3 regions of the Paenibacillus lutimineralis genome follow, and region 3 is predicted to be linked to each of the others. Evidence: riboswitches for the same ligand, from Rfam matches in the RefSeq annotation. Region 3 holds a riboswitch; each other region holds the start of a gene.

The links. A riboswitch is a leader RNA that binds a small molecule or an ion and turns the genes downstream of it on or off. The one in region 3 is predicted to bind thiamine pyrophosphate.
Region 1: another riboswitch for thiamine pyrophosphate. It lies ahead of EI981_RS23540 (ECF transporter S component); the one in region 3 lies ahead of EI981_RS03040 (ABC transporter substrate-binding protein).
Region 2: another riboswitch for thiamine pyrophosphate. It lies ahead of tenA (thiaminase II); the one in region 3 lies ahead of EI981_RS03040 (ABC transporter substrate-binding protein).

The regions. Positions count from the first base shown of each region.
Region 1 covers NZ_CP034346.1:5,324,413-5,326,618, reverse strand. The annotation lists gene EI981_RS23550 (helix-turn-helix domain-containing protein) at 1-77, shown strand, start outside; gene asd (archaetidylserine decarboxylase) at 148-945, opposite strand; TPP riboswitch at 1,099-1,210, shown strand; gene EI981_RS23540 (ECF transporter S component) at 1,338-1,943, shown strand; gene EI981_RS23535 (ABC transporter ATP-binding protein) at 1,946-2,206, shown strand, end outside.
Region 2 covers NZ_CP034346.1:1,241,423-1,243,628, reverse strand. The annotation lists gene thiM (hydroxyethylthiazole kinase) at 1-96, opposite strand, end outside; gene tenA (thiaminase II) at 267-968, opposite strand; TPP riboswitch at 1,207-1,311, opposite strand; gene EI981_RS05250 (adenine deaminase) at 1,386-2,206, opposite strand, start outside.
Region 3 covers NZ_CP034346.1:709,182-711,387, reverse strand. The annotation lists gene EI981_RS03045 (CcdC family protein) at 1-509, shown strand, start outside; TPP riboswitch at 692-803, shown strand; gene EI981_RS03040 (ABC transporter substrate-binding protein) at 1,296-2,206, shown strand, end outside.

The DNA of each region.
Region 1 (2,206 bases), 1.9 Mb from region 3:
TGGGGTATAGGGACATATTTTTCTTCAGCCGACAATTCAAACAGTATACGGGGAAGAGTCCTTCTGAAATAAGATGATCCATACGGGATTGAAAATAAAGTTAATAAGAAAAAACCTGAGTACTCAGGTTTTTTCTTGTCTATATGATTACTTACCCGACTCAGAATTGTGAAAATGCCCGAGCAGGGTCCCGACTTTGACTTTACTTCCCACGTCCAGGCCGGACAACGGATGGAAGTTCTTCTGCATCAGGAGAACCACCGTGGAGCCGAATTCGAAATAGGCCAGCTCATCGCCGCGCTCCCACTCTTTGGTGTCGTTATCGACATATTTGATGCTGCTGACATTCATGGCCCCGACTTTTACGACGGCGGTCTCTCCGTATTCATGGGAAATATATGTGATGAGCCGCTCGTTGCGGCTAAGTACAGAACGCATATTGGTCATGCCGAAGTCATTCACGGGATATACTCTTCCCGGTATGTGCTCACTTTCCAGCTTGCGTCCGCTGACAGGCACATGAATGCGATGGTAGTCGGTTGGGCTGAGATAGAGCACATAAGCATAGCCATTGCGGTAAGCCTCGCTCCTCGGTGAATGGTTAAGCAGTTCATCAATGGAATAGTCCTGTCCTTTTACATTCAGAATCGTACTGGATTGGATCTTCCCCATGGCAGTAATAAGCGCATCCACTGGGCTTACGACACCGCCTGGCTCCTGGCAAATCGGGCGCATCCCTTGCTTGAGCCTGCGCGTAAAGAATTCATTCAAAGTGCGGTACTCTTTGATTTCTTTCTCCGCTTCATCCAGGGTAATTCCATAAGCTTTAGCAAAGCGTGGAATGACGAACCTGCTCCATTTGGAATGGGAAAAGCGGCCAGTCAGCCGGCAAATCGATTTTCGCGAGGATAGCTCTGTCATCCATATCATCCATTTGGTAGCCAATTGTTATTTCCTCCCATAGGTGAAGGGCAGTTGGAACTGCCGCAATCTACTTTCGTTATCTTGACATAGAATAAGAGTGAAAGCAATAAATATAAAAATATTGTAATTGATGCTTGCGAACTTGGAAACATGTGGTGTATTGTAATGTTAATTGCATAGGGATACGGGGGCTTGAGTGAATCAGGCTGAGATGGCAGCATACTCCGCTGCAGACCGTTAATCTGATCTGGATAATGCCAGCGTAGAGAATCTATCGTCCTGTTCATGCTTATTTTGTGGACTCATCATGTCTGCATACTGGGACTATACAACCGACTGAGCTTATTCAGCCGGTTTTTTGTTGTTCTCTAGACGGAATATCCCCGCAATAAATTTATTAAGGAGTGATAGTAATGGTAGAGGTCAACTTGCAAAAGGGAAAAAGAGGACTGAAGCTTAGCGATCTTCTGGTGACGGTGCTAATCTCGGTTGTAATCGGAGTAGTGTATCATTTGTGGAGCTCGGTGTACGGACTCCTATCTCCGCTGTTCTTTCAGGCTGATGAACTGGTGTACGGCATGTGGTTCATCGCCTCGACACTTGTATTTCTATTGATTCGCAAGCCGGGTGTGGCGCTGATTGCCGAAGTTGCAGCCGCGCACGTAGAGGTTCTATTCGGCAGCGCTTGGGGAATTCAGCTGCTTGTCTATAGTCTGCTTCAGGGTCTTGCCGCAGAGCTCATATTTGCTGCATTCCGCTATCGTAATTTCTCCGCGCCGGTTGCGGGTCTCGCAGGTCTTGCCGCATCCATTGGCTCGCTGATTCCAGACATTTTCTATGGATATGTCGGAGATTATGCGCCGTGGATGTTCATTGCCAAATATTCAATGCGTGCCGTCAGCTCGGTTGTAATCGCTGGGTTCCTGGCCTACAGCTTGGCCAAAGCAGTCGAGCGAACAGGGGTAACCAATCTGCTTCGTCCTGTCGAATCCAAAGATCTGGCGGCGTTGGATGATTAATGATGAACACATCTTATGTAAATGTGATTGCAGAGTCTGATATTAAGGATGCTGAGCAAGCGGCTGTGGTACCCGATATCATTTTGGGGGTGCAAGACCTTCGGCTGAAGTTCCCAGGGGAAGCTGCATTCGTATTCAAGGACTTGTCCCTCTCAGTAAGGCGCGGTGAGAAGGTGCTATTGCTCGGACCCAGCGGCTGCGGCAAGTCTACTTTGCTCCAGGTGCTGAGCGGGATCATGCCTGAGATGGTCGAGGTACCGCTG
Region 2 (2,206 bases), 530 kb from region 3:
ATTGGTAACGACCACGTTCGTCATATTATGTACGAGCGGCCGTGCTTTCTGTACCTTAGTTAAGAGTGCAGCAATATCCTGTTCGAGTGTACTCATTCTAGATCAACCTCATTCTCCAATTTTATTTTTCGGCATCATTCCCATCTGGGATCTGATGCCACAACAAGTTCGTAGTTCCCTCCGTTTTTCGGCGGATCCGGCCAGGCCAGATTGTTCCCGTTCAGTTCCGGCTCACATACATTCCTAATTCCGGCTCTTGTACCCGTTCAGTTACGGCCCATAGCCTCGCTTCCCAAATCCATGGCAACCGGCCATTCTTCCTCGCGGAATGCCATATCCCAGAACATATATTCCAGTTGGCAGCTCAGCAGAAAATGCTCTCTCATTCGCAGCCGCTCGGCTTCGGTCACGTGCTCAGCCCAGTCATCTACATAACGGCAGAATCGTTCGGTCAGATCCGACATTCCTCCCCCGTAGAAATCGATCCAATCGTAGAACGGATGCGATTCATCTGGTTTGACTTCCTCTAGCAGACGCTGACCGATTTCGATATACGTCCAAGGACAAGGCAGCAACGCGGACACGATCTCACCCAGGCTGCCTTCGTGCGCAACGGTTAGCATATGACGGATATAGTGATGTGCCGAGGGCGCGAGCGGAAAGCCTTGGAGTTCCTCATAAGTAACTCCAGCCACGCGGCAAAAATTGTTATGCGGGTGCACTTCGCTATGAAGCACGAAGTTGATCTGCTCGTTGAACATCTCGATCTCCTCCCGCGTACGGCTCTTGGATATGGCAATGCCATAAATCCGCATAAAGGCGTTCAAATACTCAAAATCCTGCTTCACATAATGGATCAACTGCTCCTTCTTCAATGTTCCGTCCGCGATCCCACGTACAAATGGATGGTCATAAATAGCTTGAAAAATACGATCTGCCTGCTGACGAAGCTCTCTCGTAAAACTCATGGTCTCCACCTCCAAATTTTTTTCGAAACTATAAAAGTTGAACTGTTGTCCCTATTCCTAAGTTTTCATTTGTTCAACTTACCTCTTGAATGAAGAAATCCCCTGAGAGGACTGATGGAACCCCTTGATTCGCACGAATAATCAAATGCAGATGCAGATTTTCGGTCGGATTTACACAGCAAAAAGGCCGCTCCGGATATGGAGCGGCCTGTCACTTTAACAAATATAGCTACAGCAATTCAGTCCGACTCCACTTTCCTACGCTAGTGCTAACTAGATCAGGTTCAAAGGGTCCAAGATTTATCTTGTCTCAGTCGTTATCACGACTCCCCTAGTGGATTTCCTATTCAATTACCTATTATTTAACTATGGCAGCAGACTTATGTCAAATAGTGACAGTCCCTGATGCCTGGCTTATTACTCCTCGACGAACAAAGGAACCTTCACAAATCCTTGCTCTGTCATCTTGAACAGACCGAGATCGGAAATACGCAGTTCAGGAATAACAACCAGCGCCAGCAGTGACAAGGTCATGAACGCATAGTTCATTGTGCAGCCTGCCTGATACAACGCTTGACTTACCGCACGAGATTGCTCGGCAACCTGTTCGAACGGCGCATTCGACATCAGTCCAGCCACAGGTAGCGGCAGCTTGACGATCTTGTCTTCGGTAACAACAGCGATACCGCCCTGCATTTCTGCAACGGTGTTCGCAGCCTTGGCCATCAGAGCATCGGAATTCCCGATGATCATCACATTATGACAGTCATGAGCAACGGTCGTTGCGATCGCAGCCGGTACGTTGAAGCCAACGCGCGATACCAGACCCACCGTCTTGTTGCCTGTTCCTTTGTGACGCTCAATGACGGCCAACTTGGAGATGCCATCCTCTACCTTAAGTGCAACCTGTCCGTTCTCAATCCGCACAAACACAAGGTCTTCCGTCGTATCCACGTGGTTCTCGCGTACACCGATAGCTCGCGCCGTCAATTCGCCGGATTGGATTGGGGCTTCGATAACAAAGTCCTGTTCAATCACCGTACGAGTAAGGTGCACCGAGTTAATAGCCTCCTGCGGATATTCGAACTCAGGCAATTCTACGGTCATCTTGCCGTTCTCAGCCACAACTTGTCCAGCCGCAATCGTCATAACAACGTTCACGTCGGCCAAATTACCATCAAGGATAATGATGTCAGCGATGGAAGCCGGTGTAATGGTGCCTACATCCCGAGCAACCC
Region 3 (2,206 bases):
TGGACGCCATTAGCCCTTTTTATATGCGGATCATTGCGACGGCTGTTATGATTCTGATGGCCGTATCTGTCATCATCGTTAGACTTAAGGCCAGCAATCGTCCGGTGACGATCAAGAAGATTATTATTCCTCCGCTCGGTATGGCTACCGGCTTCGCCATGTTCGTGGAGCCGCAGATGCGTATTTCTGTCCTGTATGGAGTCATCGCTTTTGCCGCTGGCTGGCTTCTGTTCTCTTATCCGCTCATTCGCACTACCCATTTTGAGATGAAGGGCGGACAAGTATTTGCCAAAAGATCCAGCGGATTTGCCTTCATTCTGATCGGCCTGCTCGTGATTCGGCTGGCTCTGCATGAAGTAATCGAGCAATATGTCTCCATTCTTCAGACTGGCTCGCTTTTCTTCATTCTCGCCTTCGGTATGATCGTGCGCTGGCGGCTCTACATGCTCAAGAAGTATCGCGCCATTACGAATCAGACTGATACGAACCCCATAAATCCAGAAGCGTGAAGTGATTAACCTTATCTTAAACAAGATTGGCAACCAGAACAAGTGGCTGCAGATCGAGGTGGCAACTCCTTTACCTCTGCGGTTAATGGCTCCATCTCTTCGGATGTCGAAGCGCGGTATTGTATTTTTCTAACTGGACATATCTGCAACAGCGAACTATAATGGCAATTGTAATCCGTAGTTCAATAGTTCAGGGGAGCTGGAATAGGCCGGCTGAGATTGTATCCCGAGAAGATACTGACCCTTTAACCTGATCTGGGTAATGCCAGCGTAGGAAGAAATGCAGGTATGAAGCTATGCTCATATTCAAGTGCACCTATGCGTCCCGATCCGGGGCGCTTTTTTTGCATCCTGTATATTTAAACCTATTAACTACCGGCTTCATTCGGAAATGATCAGGAACACTAGAAGTGTAAGTTCCTCTAGAAGTACGTGTTCAAAAAGTTCGGTTTTCAGCACCGAAGCTTATGCTTCCGATGTGCGTTTTTTCAAAACGCTTCAGTTGGATGAAGCTAGGGCCTGAGGAGCGGAGCGTACGTAGTGGGTACGTGAGCACCTGAGATGTTTCCGAAGGAAACATGACTTCGTAAGCATTTGCTTAGGCCCGGCTGAATTCAAGATTCGATGTCGAATAAGCTCTCAGTGTTACTTCGCAAGAAAACCTACCACTGAATCGCGGTCGCTCATCCTTGAATTGGCCTCGATTGGTTTTCTTATCAAAATTAGACTTTTTGAACTACCTCTAGAAGTGAATACGGATTAGACATCTTGAAGGAGGGAATATCATTGCATCGATCAAAATGGGTTCTGCTTGCCTTGTCCTGCCTGCTTGTCATCATCGCGGGCTGCGGCAAAGCGAATAATGCCAACACATCGGCCGCTAACGGAAATGCAGCAACGGGAGGACAGACGAAGGAGCTGCGTGATGTTAAATTCGTGCTGGACTGGAGTCCGAATACGAACCATACCGGTCTCTATGTTGCACAGGCCAAAGGGTTCTATGAAGAGGAGGGCCTGAAGCTAGACATACTGCTGCCGGGCTCTGGCGGTGCGGACGCAATGGTTGCATCCGGTGAAGTACCTTTCGGAATCAGCTATCAGGAGAGCGTGACACAAGGTCGTACTCAAGGCGTGCCCCTCGTCTCGATCGCGGCCGTTATTCAGCATAATACATCCGGCTTCGCCGCGCCTGTGGACCGGAGCATCAAGGCACCTAAGGACTTTGAAGGCAAGACCTACGGCGGCTGGGGTTCACCCGTCGAAGAGGCCGTCATGAAATCGATCATGGATATCGATGGCGGAGATGTTAATAAGGTAAAAATTATCAATATGGGCGAAGCCGACTTCTTCACCGCCGTGAAGAGAGATATCGATTTTGCCTGGATCTTCTATGCCTGGACTGGTATCGAAGCCGAGTTGCGTGGCGAGCCGCTTGATATGCTCTACGTGAAGGACTACTCGGATAAGCTCGATTACTACACTCCGGTTATTTCAACCAATGAGAAGCAGATCAAGGACGATCCTGAATTAATTAAGGCGTTCCTACGTGCCACCTCCAAAGGATATCAATATGCGATCCAGCATCCGGAGGAAGCAGCTGATATTCTGCTGAATGCCGTACCTGATCTCGATAAAGATCTGGTCATCGCCAGCCAGAAATGGCTTAGCCCGAAATACCAGGATGATGCTGCCCGTTG